4 regions of the Bacillus sp. D386 genome follow, and region 3 is predicted to be linked to each of the others. Evidence: riboswitches for the same ligand, from Rfam matches in the RefSeq annotation. Region 3 holds a riboswitch; each other region holds the start of a gene.
The links. Region 3 has a riboswitch for S-adenosylmethionine ahead of FHY45_RS14420 (O-acetylhomoserine aminocarboxypropyltransferase/cysteine synthase family protein). Riboswitches for the same ligand answer to the same signal wherever they lie in the genome.
Positions count from the first base shown of each region.

Region 1: another riboswitch for S-adenosylmethionine. It lies ahead of FHY45_RS04725 (methionine ABC transporter ATP-binding protein); the one in region 3 lies ahead of FHY45_RS14420 (O-acetylhomoserine aminocarboxypropyltransferase/cysteine synthase family protein).
Region 2: another riboswitch for S-adenosylmethionine. It lies ahead of FHY45_RS10280 (bifunctional homocysteine S-methyltransferase/methylenetetrahydrofolate reductase); the one in region 3 lies ahead of FHY45_RS14420 (O-acetylhomoserine aminocarboxypropyltransferase/cysteine synthase family protein).
Region 4: another riboswitch for S-adenosylmethionine. It lies ahead of FHY45_RS15740 (methionine biosynthesis PLP-dependent protein); the one in region 3 lies ahead of FHY45_RS14420 (O-acetylhomoserine aminocarboxypropyltransferase/cysteine synthase family protein).

Region 1 is NZ_VEMV01000001.1:967,506-970,634, forward strand. It holds gene FHY45_RS04720 (methionine ABC transporter permease) at 1-361, opposite strand, end outside; gene FHY45_RS04725 (methionine ABC transporter ATP-binding protein) at 351-1,364, opposite strand; SAM riboswitch class I at 1,446-1,552, opposite strand; gene FHY45_RS04730 (pyridoxal phosphate-dependent aminotransferase) at 2,048-3,129, shown strand, end outside.
Region 2 is NZ_VEMV01000003.1:280,805-283,933, reverse strand. It holds gene FHY45_RS10280 (bifunctional homocysteine S-methyltransferase/methylenetetrahydrofolate reductase) at 1-1,404, opposite strand, end outside; SAM riboswitch class I at 1,499-1,600, opposite strand; gene FHY45_RS10275 (class I SAM-dependent methyltransferase) at 1,725-2,321, shown strand; gene FHY45_RS20530 (hypothetical protein) at 2,530-2,688, opposite strand.
Region 3 is NZ_VEMV01000004.1:510,044-513,172, forward strand. It holds gene FHY45_RS14400 (arsenate reductase family protein) at 1-160, shown strand, start outside; gene gcvH (glycine cleavage system protein GcvH) at 233-616, shown strand; gene FHY45_RS14410 (toprim domain-containing protein) at 787-1,182, shown strand; gene FHY45_RS14415 (thioredoxin family protein) at 1,157-1,438, shown strand; SAM riboswitch class I at 1,716-1,820, shown strand; gene FHY45_RS14420 (O-acetylhomoserine aminocarboxypropyltransferase/cysteine synthase family protein) at 1,907-3,129, shown strand, end outside.
Region 4 is NZ_VEMV01000005.1:163,343-166,471, forward strand. It holds gene FHY45_RS15735 (ABC transporter ATP-binding protein) at 1-765, opposite strand, end outside; gene FHY45_RS15740 (methionine biosynthesis PLP-dependent protein) at 908-2,008, opposite strand; SAM riboswitch class I at 2,192-2,296, opposite strand; gene FHY45_RS15745 (M42 family metallopeptidase) at 2,430-3,129, shown strand, end outside.

The DNA.
Region 1 (3,129 bases), on a different contig from region 3:
TTTCTCGTAAAGACGTTTCAACGATTCTCGCAAAAAACGGAATAGCTGCGACTGACAGCGATACGCTAGCAGCTGTTGGTCCAATCGTTGTCTTTACAACAAATTCGGTCAATGGCATAAGAGCAACCAATAAAATAATAAATGGTATTGATCGGACCAAATTGACGACAAATCCTAATATCCTCTGAACCGTTTTGTTTTCCCAAAATAAACCCTTTTCTGTCACATATAATAGAATTCCAACTGGTAAACCAATCACGATTGCGACAGCTAAAGAAATGGAAATCATGTAAATCGTCTGCAAAAATGCTGTGTTAATTTCAGGAATAAGCTCTATAAAGTGGTTGAAATCAAAGCCCATGTTGGAACACCTCCACTTCTGCCTCTCGACTTTCTATATAAGATATCGCTTTATTAATCTCTTCCTTCTGTCCGCGAAGCTCCATGATAAAAATACCTAAAGGCAATTCCTGAATATATTCAATTGAGCCATGAAGAAAATTGCCTTTTACATTAAATTGCTGAAGCGTATCCGATATGACTCCCTCACCGGCAACCGTTCCCCTAAACGTCACCTTGACAATCGGACCCTTGCAACTTTGGTAAATAGCGTCAGGTATATCGAACGAAACAACACTGTTAATGAATTCCTTCGTAAGATCGGCATGGGGTTTAGCAAAAATATCATACACCGAGCCTTCCTCAATGACCTTGCCATCCTGCATAATCGCCATTCGATTACAAATTTCCTTTACTACATTCATCTCATGTGTAATCAACACAATCGTAATATTGAGCTCCTTATTGATTTTTTTCAACAAATTCAATATTGATTTCGTTGTCGTCGGATCTAGTGCTGAGGTCGCCTCATCACAAAGGAGTACTGTCGGGTTATTCGCCAACGCCCTTGCAATCGCTACACGCTGCTTCTGTCCCCCACTTAGCTGCGAAGGATACACTTCACGCTTTTCAGCTAATCCGACCATTTTCAACAGTTCTTCTACTCGGTCTTGTATTTGAGTCTGCGGCACTTTTGCTGCCTTTAAAGAAAAAGCTATATTTTCAAAAACTGTTTTCTGGCTAATAAGATAAAAGTGCTGAAAAATCATCCCGATTTTTAAGCGTGCATGACGCAATTGCTTGCTTCTCAACTTAGCCAGATCAATTCCATCAACTGTGATATTTCCCGATGTTGGACGCTCCAACAAATTAATACAGCGTAGCAGCGAGCTTTTACCTGCTCCTGAGTACCCGACAATCCCGAATATCTCGCCTTTTTTAATTGTTAAGGAAACGTTGTCAACTCCATTTACTATACCGCTTTTAGTTTTGTAAATCTTATTAACATTCTGAATTTTTATCATATGCCAACCTCTATCTCTACACATTTTTTGAAACAAAAATGCCCCTCTCATCTGAAAGGGGCATCGAAATACATCTATCTCGACTTATCTTTCAGAATGTAATACATTCTGCAGGAATTGGCACCTTCCCTATTAAGGGGGTTGCCGGACGTCATAGGGCCTAGTCCCTCGGTCGCTCTCGATAAGCTATAGCTTTATTTGATTTGTTTATGATATTACAGACTTCAGAATAGTCTGTCAACAAAAACCTTTTTGACGTAAACTGTTGAACCGCTTTCATCATTGCAATTTCAATAAAATATTCCAATCCACATACATCGGATTAAAAAACTCCCCATTCTTCTTCGTAGGGCTGAACTGACGATAATGTAAAACTCTACATTTTCGCAAGCCGACTGAATAACACTTTCATCGCTCACTATTTTCATCTGCCAAACAAGCTCATTTAATGTATAGTCTCCACATTTCACATTTTCCGAAAAACAATCATTTCTGAAAAAGCTACCACACCCACTTCATCAAACGTTCCCCTATAATCTATGACTCAGCAAATCTAATAACCATTTACTACCGCTATATTCAAATTCTTTCAGCTCACTATAGACATTTCTAAATAAAGGTTATAGAATTTTATCTATTATTTAAATATTCAAAACTATATTCTCTTCGTAAAGGTGAATTATATGACATATTCAGAACGCTTAAAAAAACTGCCAGTCCAATTTTTTGCAACACTTGTCCTAAAAGTTAACAGCGCTATAGCTGAAGGCAGAGACATTATTAATCTCGGACAAGGAAATCCTGATCAACCTACTCCTGCGCATATCGTCAAAGCCCTGCAAGTGGCGGCTGAAGATGCACAAACTCATAAATATTCTCCATTTCGGGGTTTGGAAGAGTTGAAAGAAGCGGCAGCACAATTTTATCACAAGCAATATGGCGTCGAGGTTGACCCTAAAACTGAAGTTGCCATCCTTTTTGGAACGAAGGCCGGACTAGTTGAGCTACCAATGTGCTTGCTCAACGATGGAGAGCTAATGCTCTTGCCAGACCCAGGCTATCCCGACTATTTATCTGGAGCTGTATTAGCAAACGTAAACTATGAAACTTTTCCACTAACAAAAGATAATCAATTTTTGCCGGATTATGAAAGCATCCCTTTAGAACAAAGGACCCATGCAAAGCTAATGTATTTAAACTACCCAAATAATCCTACCGGAGCTACCGCAGATCATGCTTTTTTTGAAAAAACAGTATCATTTGCAAAAGAAAATAACATTACCGTACTTCATGATTTTGCCTATGGAGCTATTGGCTTTGATGGACAAAAACCTATCAGTTTTCTTGAAACGGAGGGTGCAAAAGAAGTCGGCATTGAAATGTACACACTCTCGAAAACTTACAATATGGCAGGCTGGCGTGTTGGCTTTGCTATCGGAAACCCAGCTATCATCGAAGCACTCAATCTCATTCAAGATCATCTTTACGTCAGCCTCTTCCCTGCTGTACAAAAAGCGGCAATCGCAGCCTTGACAGGGGAGCAATCCTGCGTAGAAGAGCTTATCGAACGCTATGAACGACGACGAAATTCCCTCATTGGCGCTTGCAATAAAATCGGCTGGAAAGTCGAAGCCCCAACTGGTTCATTCTTTGCTTGGCTTCCTGTCCCTGCCGGTTTCAAGAGCGAGAGCTTTGCTGATTATTTGCTTGAAAAAGCAGATGTAGCCGTTGCAGCAGGAAAAGGCTTTGGTGAATACGGAGAAGG
Region 2 (3,129 bases), on a different contig from region 3:
TGCGATATCGAAATTCGCCCGGCTACCCAGCGATTTTCCTGAATAGGAGCGCCCCTCATTCAATTGCTTAACCAATGAAATCAGGTCCATTGAAGAAAGATCATATACAGAAGTCGCGCCCGGAAAATCACCAATTTTTGAAGGATCCCCAGTCACCACCAACACCTCTGATAATCCAAGGGAATGCATGCCCATTAAATGAGATTGCAAGCCAATCAGATTATGATCTCGACAAGTTAAGTGAACAAGAGGCACCGTATTTAACTTTGATTGTAAAATCGACGCTACCGCAAGATTGGATATTCTCGGTGACGCCAATGAATTATCCGCAAGTGTAATCGCATCGGCACCCGAATCTAATAGGTAGCGACTTCCTATTAAAAAATCCTCCAGGCCGAACGTCTTTGGCGGGTCCAACTCCACGATAACCGTCGTTTGTTTTTTTGCCTTACCTGAAATTGTATCTGGACCTTTTCGTTTATATTGAATGATTTCATATGATATAGGCTGATGCTTCGGCTTGGCTACAAAATCTTTCACCTTTACAGGATGAAGATCTTCGATTCCTTTACGAATGGCCTGAATATGGGCAGGAGTTGTACCACAGCATCCACCTAGCAGCCGGACCCCCTGCTTCACAAGCTGCCTTGAACTATTAATGAAATAATCCGCTTCTGTCGAATAGACATATCTTCCATCTGATAAATCAGGTAAGCTGGCGTTTGGATAAGCCGCATAATAGGTATCTTCCAATAAAGGTACTTCTTCGTATGAGCGAATCATATGATAGGGACCCATCCGACAATTGATGCCTACCACATCAGCGCCTGTTTTTTTCATAAGAGAAAACGCCTCACTGACATGCATACCATTTTGCAAAAGGCCTGTTTCATGCAGAGAAATATTCGCGATAAGAGGAAGATCACTCATTTTTCTAGCCGACTCTATTACCGTTAATAATTCGTCTAAATCATAATAGGTTTCAAGTAAAATGCCATCCGGCTTTTCTTCCAATAAAGCGGTCAGCTGTTCATCGAAATATCCCTTAATTTCAGTTAATGTTAATTCTGATTTCCGGAAACTCCGTAAGCCGCCAATCGTCCCAATAACGAAGGTGCTTGGATCAGCCGCATCTTTCGCTATTTTAATTCCAGCTCTATTAATTTGAGAAACTTCCCTTTCAAGGCCATAGCGCTTTAATTTATGGAAATTTGCGCCGAATGTATTCGATTGAATCACATCAGCACCAGCTTCAATATAACTTCTATGCATCTTTTTGATCTGATTGGGGTTTGTCAAATTAAGCTCTTCAAAGCAACTATCAATTCCAAATGAATATAAAAGTGTTCCACTCGCCCCATCTGCGACTAGAATTTTTTCATTTAACGTTTCCAGTAGTTTCACTGTCTTTCCCCCTAATTAGTTGGTTAATGTCTCTGATGAGGAAAACAGACTAATAGAAAAGAGCTTTCATCATGAAAGCCCTCTTTCCTAAGGTCTCTCATCTCTCAAGCATTGCTTGCTGGATTTAGCACCTTGGATTACCATCCAGGTTGCTGAGATTTCAACGGGCCAGTCCCTCCATCTCTCTAGATAAGAATATGAAATTATATATTTACTTAATTTACTATAAATTTTCAGTTATTTCAATCTATTTTGATAATTAATCCAAAAGAGTTAACGATTTAGTATTTTGGGTATGTATGGGGTAGGAGTGATGTTAGATGAAGGAAATAATAACGAATCAGTTTAAAAATCCAACTGGTGTCCTCGGAAAGATTGCAGGTAAAATAATGGCCTATGAAAATGAGGAATTATACGAATGGACATTTGATCAATTGACTATTACCCCAAATGACACACTGCTAGAAGTTGGTTTTGGCCCAGGTGAAGGAATGCACATGCTTTTTGAGAAGTACCCTACCATCCAAATAGATGGTGTCGATCCATCAGAAGAAATGGTGAAAAATGCGAGCAAACGAAATCAAGAACAACTCAACCGCAATCAGCTTCGTTTGTTTAATGGAACTGTTCTCGGGATTCCCAATCCAATGGTGTACGATAAAATATTTAGTGTAAATAGCTATCCATTATGGGAAGATCAAGAGGCTTGTATTCAAAAAATACATTCTTTATTAAAAGAAAATGGAAAACTGACTATAACCGTGCAGCCAAGGCAGGAAGAAGCAACCGAAGAACAGGCTCATGCCTTTGCCGAAGAGATTAGAGAGGTGCTAACTAATACAGGCTTTAAGTCTATTAAGGTTCAAACGAAACCACTCAAACCGTGCTTATCTATAAATGTCACAGCCATCAAATAGCCCTTTTTATGAATATTAGAAATTCCACTCAAGCTTAGACACTCTTTCTATCTGACCCTTTTCAACCTATAAAAACCATAAGCTCCTCCATCAGTTTTGATTGAATTTCTATTATTTAGGGTATATTATAAACATATACACATATATTAAAAAACCAGAGAGCTGGATACTCCCTGGTACAACTACTAGCGAGTGGTATGCAAATAGTTTAGTTCTTAGAGGAACCACCCTTATGCTTTGGTCGGCGCGGGGTGGTTTTTCGTTTGCCCTTTAGCTGAAGATTGGCGAATCGCGTGGCGATGCCGGCAGCAAGGGTCGTGAAAAAGATCATTGCTACATCTTTTGCCAGAGCTATTAGAAAATCCATAAGTATATCACCTCCCTCCTCCTTTATATAAGGAAAAGAAGGTGCATACCACCCGCACCAAGTAGTTGCATGAAAATTATACCATATATGTTATTGATAACATAATGACTCTGGTTGTCTTTTTTAGGTGATTGAAAATTCCTATCCCTTGCTAATGGATCTCTTTTATTTGCTCTCTGTTCACAAGTATTGTTGCTGATGACTTAAAGAAAGACAGCTTTTTTATTGTCGCAATTATTCAACTAATGCCCCATGTTTTTCTCCTATTAAATTGATTTTTATCAATTCCTTATTCTTATGTAAAACTCTTTTTCGTTATCCTGAACCTTTACTGCCATAAGAAGTTCAACACAAAAAGGCATTCAACGATTATCACTTAATATTACCTTAATTAAAAATTATACTTTTTCTTCTTCAGCTATCCCAACATAACATCGTTAA
Region 3 (3,129 bases):
AGAACTTGGGTTAAAAGATAAAGTGAAGGATATGTCTGAAGATGAAATTCTTACCTTGCTTGCATCAGACGGGATGCTAATCAAGCGCCCAATCGCATTTGATGGAGAAAAAGTAACAGTAGGATTCAAAGAGGTAAATTACCAGAAAATCTGGGCATGAAACAATTGTCAAATAACCAGTTTGATGTCATGATAAATAGGAACCATACATACATTTTGGGGGGATTAAATCATGAGCATTCCAGCGGGATTACGTTATACAGCTGAGCATGAATGGGTTAAACAAGAGGATGGTAAGATTCGAATTGGAATAACTGATTTTGCTCAAAAAGAATTGGGAGACATCGTATTTGTGGAACTACCGGAAATAGGTGATCAATTGACCCGTAATGAACCGTTTGGCAGTGTAGAATCAGTTAAGACAGTATCTGAATTGTATGCGCCAATCAGTGGGACAGTTGTTGAAGTAAATGAAGAATTAGCGGATAGTCCAGAATATGTTAATGAATCTCCATATGAAAAAGCATGGATGGTAGTTGTTGAACCATCCGAAATCAGCGAATATGATGAATTAATGGATGCTGGCCAATACGAAACAGCGACTAAAGAAGAGTAGTCAATAGAGGGGAGAAGTTTGGGGTCATTCGTCAGCTTCTTTCCTTTTTATTATGTTTTTAGATCAATTGTTACTTTCCACTATGTTAGGGTAAGATACATATAATGAAAAAGACGAAGGCAATTGTCCAATCACATAGAACGTACTCTCCTAATAAAAGGTGATCAATCATGCAGGATGCTCAAAGTGAGAAAGTAATTATTGTGGAAGGTTCTACCGACCGCCAAAAAATACAATCTGTACTTAACGAATCTGTCGATATAAGATGTACAAATGGAACCATCAGTCTATCGAAACTGGATGAATTAGTAGACGAACTTGAACAGAGAGACGTGTATATTTTGGCTGATGCAGATGAATCCGGAGAAAAGCTGAGAAAACAGTTAAGACGAGAAATGCCAAATGCATCTCACATATATATTGATCGTACATACCGTGAAGTTGCTAATGCGCCAAGATATCATTTAGCAACGGTTCTTTTGGCAGCCAATATAGATGTAAAAGCCGAATTTTTAAAACAAATGAAGGATGTAATGAAAAATGAACAATCAAACCACGATAAATAAAGCGATCTATACTTTTACTCCTCTTTGCGGAACATGTCAATTAGCAGGTAAAATGCTTGATATTGCAAAGGAAGTCCTCCCAAATGCCTCTTTGGAAAAAGTCAATCTTAACTATGCTAAGGAACTTGCAGAAGAATATCAAATTCAGAGTGTACCATGCCTCATTTTAATCAAGGATAACCAGCCAATCGAGAAAATCTATGCCTTCCACTCAGTTCCCTATCTTGTTGATCAATTAAAGAGAATTACAGAATAAGAGCAGTTATTTCTCAGGAAATATGTCGATGAATATTTAACTAGAATCTTTTAAAGGTGCTGTTTCTATTTTACGCTGTCTATGTCAGAAGTTTTAATTGATTTGTAGAATTCTATATAATAGCCTGTAATCTCAACCGATTAGACGATTGTTAAGTGGCTAACTGGAGGCATTTATTATAGTAAAAGAAGCTCTTTGTTATTTAATTTAAAAATTCTGAATAATCAGTTGACTCATATTTTTCCATATGCTATAGTTTTAACAACTTAATATTTGGTTCTTATCAAGAGAGGTGGAGGGACTGGCCCGTTGAAGCCCGGCAACCGGTATTTTTATAATACACGGTGCCAATTCCAGCGGATATAAATCCGGGAGATAAGGAGAGATGGAAAATGCCTGCCTCTTCTTGTGAAGAGGTTTTTTTCATTTACTCACTTCTCTATTTAAAATGAAATGGAGAGATGTAGAATGGCAAATGAAGAAAAGAAGTATCGGTTTGAAACAGTAGGTATACACGGAGGATTGCAGCAGGATTCGGTAACTGGAGCGAGAAGCGTGCCGATTTACCAGACGAATGCTTATTTATTTAAAGACACAGATCATGCTGCGGATTTATTTGGATTAGCTGAAACTGGCTATATTTATACTAGAATCCATAATCCAACTTCAAGTGTATTCGAAGAACGTATAGCAGAATTAGAAGGTGGCATTGGAGCTTTAGCGGTATCAAGTGGTGCTGCAGCTATAACACTCTCAATCCTAAATATTGCGGGAGCAGGTGATGAAATTATTTCTGCGTCCACTCTATACGGCGGAACCTACAATTTATTTGCCAATACTCTCCCTAAGTATGGTATTAACGTAAGGTTCGTGGATCCAAGTGACACTGAAAATTTTAGAGAAGCGATTACATCAAAGACCAAAGCTATTTTTGGAGAAACGATTGGAAATCCAAGCCTGCAGGTTCTTGATATTGAACGGGTGGCGGAAATTGCTCATGAAGCTGGAATTCCGTTAATCATTGATAATACATTTGCAACTCCTTATTTATCCCGTCCGATTGAGTTTGGAGCGGATATCGTCGTACACTCAGCTACGAAATGGCTGCTTGGAAATGGAACCACATTAGGCGGGGTCATAGTCGATGGAGGGAAGTTTGACTGGAATTCATCTAAATTTCCGGGCTTTACTGAACCCGATCCAAGCTATCATGATCTGATTTACAGTGAAGCAATTGGTGCAGCAGCATTTATTGTAAAGGCCAGAGTTCAGCTGTTGAGAGATTTAGGTCCTTCCTTAAGCCCGTACAATGCCTTTCAATTTATTCTCGGATTGGAAACTCTGCATGTGAGGATGAAGGAGCATGTAGCCAATACGAGATTAATAGTTGACTATTTAAAACAGCATCCGGCTGTATCGTGGGTCTTGTATCCAGGAGATTCAGATCACCCTGATTACGAAAAAACGAAGAAATATTTACCCAAAGGTGCTGGAGCAGTCGTTGTTTTTGGAATAAAGGGTGGACGTGAGGCAGGTAAAAAACTGATTGATTCCGTTGAACTGTGGTCCCATGTGGCCAATGTGGGAGATGCAAAGAGCCTAATTATCCATCCGGCAAGCACGACTCATCAGCAACTAAGTGAAGAGGGATTAAAAGCATCAGGTGTACAGGAGGATTTAATCAGACTGTC
Region 4 (3,129 bases), on a different contig from region 3:
TACAATATCTTCGGCAATTGAACGATGCTGTGTAAAACCAGTTAATTGGTTAAAAATTTCTTCAAGAGTTCCTTCCTTGCCAACATCCTGTAATTCTGCAAAGCTTCCATCTGCAACAATCCTGCCTTCATGCAGTAAAATAATTCGATTGCTAATTTTCTCGACGACATCCATGATATGTGAGGAATAAAAAATAGTTTTTCCCTCGCTTGCCAGCAGTCCAAGCAATTCTTTAATGACCATAACGCTATTCGCGTCGAGACCGCTTAAAGGTTCATCTAAAAATAAAATATCCGGATTATGAAGAAGGCTTGAAATTAATAGAACCTTTTGCTTCATCCCTTTTGAATAACTATTTATTCGTGAATCATACATTTCTTCAATATTTAATAGCCTCATTAGTTTAAAAGCCTTTTGGTCAGCCTGCTCATAAGATAAGCCATAAAGCTCACCTATAAAAGTCAAATATTCACGTGCAGTCAATACATCATATAAATCTGCCAATTCAGGCACATAGCCAATTCTATTTTTATAGGTAATCCTATCCTCAGAAAGCTCTTTATCAAAGACCTTCACTGAGCCTGTATAGTCTGTAAGGAGTCCGAGCAATATTTTAACTGTGGTAGTTTTCCCCGCCCCATTGGGACCTATATAGCCAATAATTTGTCCCTTGTTTACATCAAGATTAATTCCTCGAAGTACTTCTTTCGATCCATAATGCATTTGAAGATTGCTAATAGAAATCACCAGTTCAGCCATTTTCATTCTCCCCAAAGACCCATTTTGGTATAGTATATCAAAACGGGTCGTTAATTTGCATAATTTTCTAATTTATCCTTTTTAGGTATTACTTCTGGAATCCTTCATGATGCACCTAAATGCCTGTAAAGTTCAAATTTCTAATAACCTAAACCGATAATGATTCAAAAGCTTGAATAAGATCATCAATCAAATCATTCGCATGCTCTATCCCAACAGAATAGCGCAGCAAACAATTACAGACTCCATTTTGTGTACGCACTTCCTCAGGGATATCCGCATGTGTTTGTGTAGCAGGGTACGTCATTAAACTTTCTACTCCACCCAGACTTTCAGCAAAAGATATGATGCGAAGGCTTTTTAAAAATGGATTGATCCATTCCTCTGATTTCAGCCGGAACGATATCATCCCCCCTTTACCAGGATAAAGGACATCTGTCACTTCTTCTCTTTCTCTTAAAAATCGGCTGATTATCTTAGCATTTTCCTCATGCTGCCTCATCCTTAGGCTCAATGTTTTCATTCCCCTCATCACAAGCCAGGAGTCAAATGGCGGCAGTACAGCGCCTGTTGCATTTTGATATTCTTCTAGGCGCGCACCAACCTCTTTACTCTTTGAGACAATTAATCCAGCCAATACATCATTATGTCCTGCTAAATATTTGGTGGCACTGTGGACAACGATATCTGCTCCCTGCTCAATCGGTCTTTGCAAAATGGGTGTATAAAACGTATTATCCACAAGGAGCAGTAGATTGTTAGATTGGGTCAGTTGAGCAATTTCTTTAATATCCATTTCCTGCATAAGCGGATTTGTCGGTGTTTCTATAAAAAAGGCCTTCGTATTTTCCGTAATGGATTCAGCGAAATCTTCATATGTATGGCAATAGTTAAACTTGATGCCATACGTCTTCCATATTTGCTCAAATAACCGATATGTCCCTCCATACAGATCGGCAGAGACGGCTATTTCATCACCTGGAGAAAATAAACATAGCAATGAGTGAATGGCAGCCATACCTGAACTAAAGGCAAATCCCTGTTTACCACCCTCTAGCTCGGCAATTGCTTCCTCTAATAATTTTCTGGTTGGGTTTCCTGTTCTTATGTAATCAAACCCTGTTGATTCCCCTATTCCGTTATGGCGATAGGCTGTGGAAAAATAAACTGGCGGATTAACAGTACCTGTTTGTGTTTCACTTCGATTGCCTATTTGAGCTAAGAGTGTTTCGATTTTAACTGTTGTCATATGTATGACCCCTCTCTCTTTATTAATCCCCGAAATACAGTTACTCTGATTTACCTTCATCCGGCTCTAATTTGCCATCAAAGTTACGAATTACTTACATCCACTCATTTTCCCAGTGAATAAAACTATGCTTAAAAACGAAAAAAGTCTTCAAGAAGAAGACTTTTCATTAGAGTGAGTCCCTTCTTATCGGCCAGGAATGATTGTTCCTGCAGGAATTAGCACCTTTCCATATTGGCGGTTGCTGAGACTTCACAGGGCCTGTCCCTCCATCTCTCTTGATAAGATTTTTCAGAATATTTATTTAACTATAAATTTACAGTCCTACTGCTAAAAAAGCAAGTTATTTCTGCCTTTATTGTCCAACTTTTTAACAAAGGTATATAATAAATCTATACATAAAAAGGAGTGATTCGGAACCATGAAAGCCAATGGCCAGGAAATTTTCCAGTACATAAAAGACCTTGTATCCATTCCAAGTCCGAGCGGCTATACAACGGAAGTAATTGATCATGTAGCACAGTTTTTACAATCTCAAGGAATACCTGCAGTAAAAACAAATAAAGGTGCCCTATTGGCAACAATCAAGGGACAGGATGATTCAAAGCACCGTTTTCTAACAGCCCATGTAGATACATTAGGTGCTATGGTGAAAGAAATCAAACCAAGCGGGCGTTTAAAATTATCGATGATCGGCGGATTTCGTTGGAATTCTGTTGAAGGCGAATATTGTAAAATCCATACAGCTGAAGGTAAAACGTTTACAGGGACGATTCTTTTAAATCAAACTTCTGTCCATGTTTATCAGAAAATGGGAGATATTAAACGCGAGGATGCAACGATTGAAGTTCGAATTGATGCTGTGACAAAAAGCAAGACGGATACAGAAGGTCTAGGTATTTCTGTAGGTGATTTTGTTTCCTTCGAGCCCCGTGTTGAACTGACAGACAATGGATTTATTAAATCCCGTCATTTAGATGATAAAGCGAGTGTCGGCATACTGATGTATATCATTAAACAGTTAAAAGAAGAAGGCATCACTCTCCCCTATACGACCCACTTCTTAATTTCAAATAATGAAGAAATAGGCTATGGCGGAAACTCCAACATTCCTGCTGAAA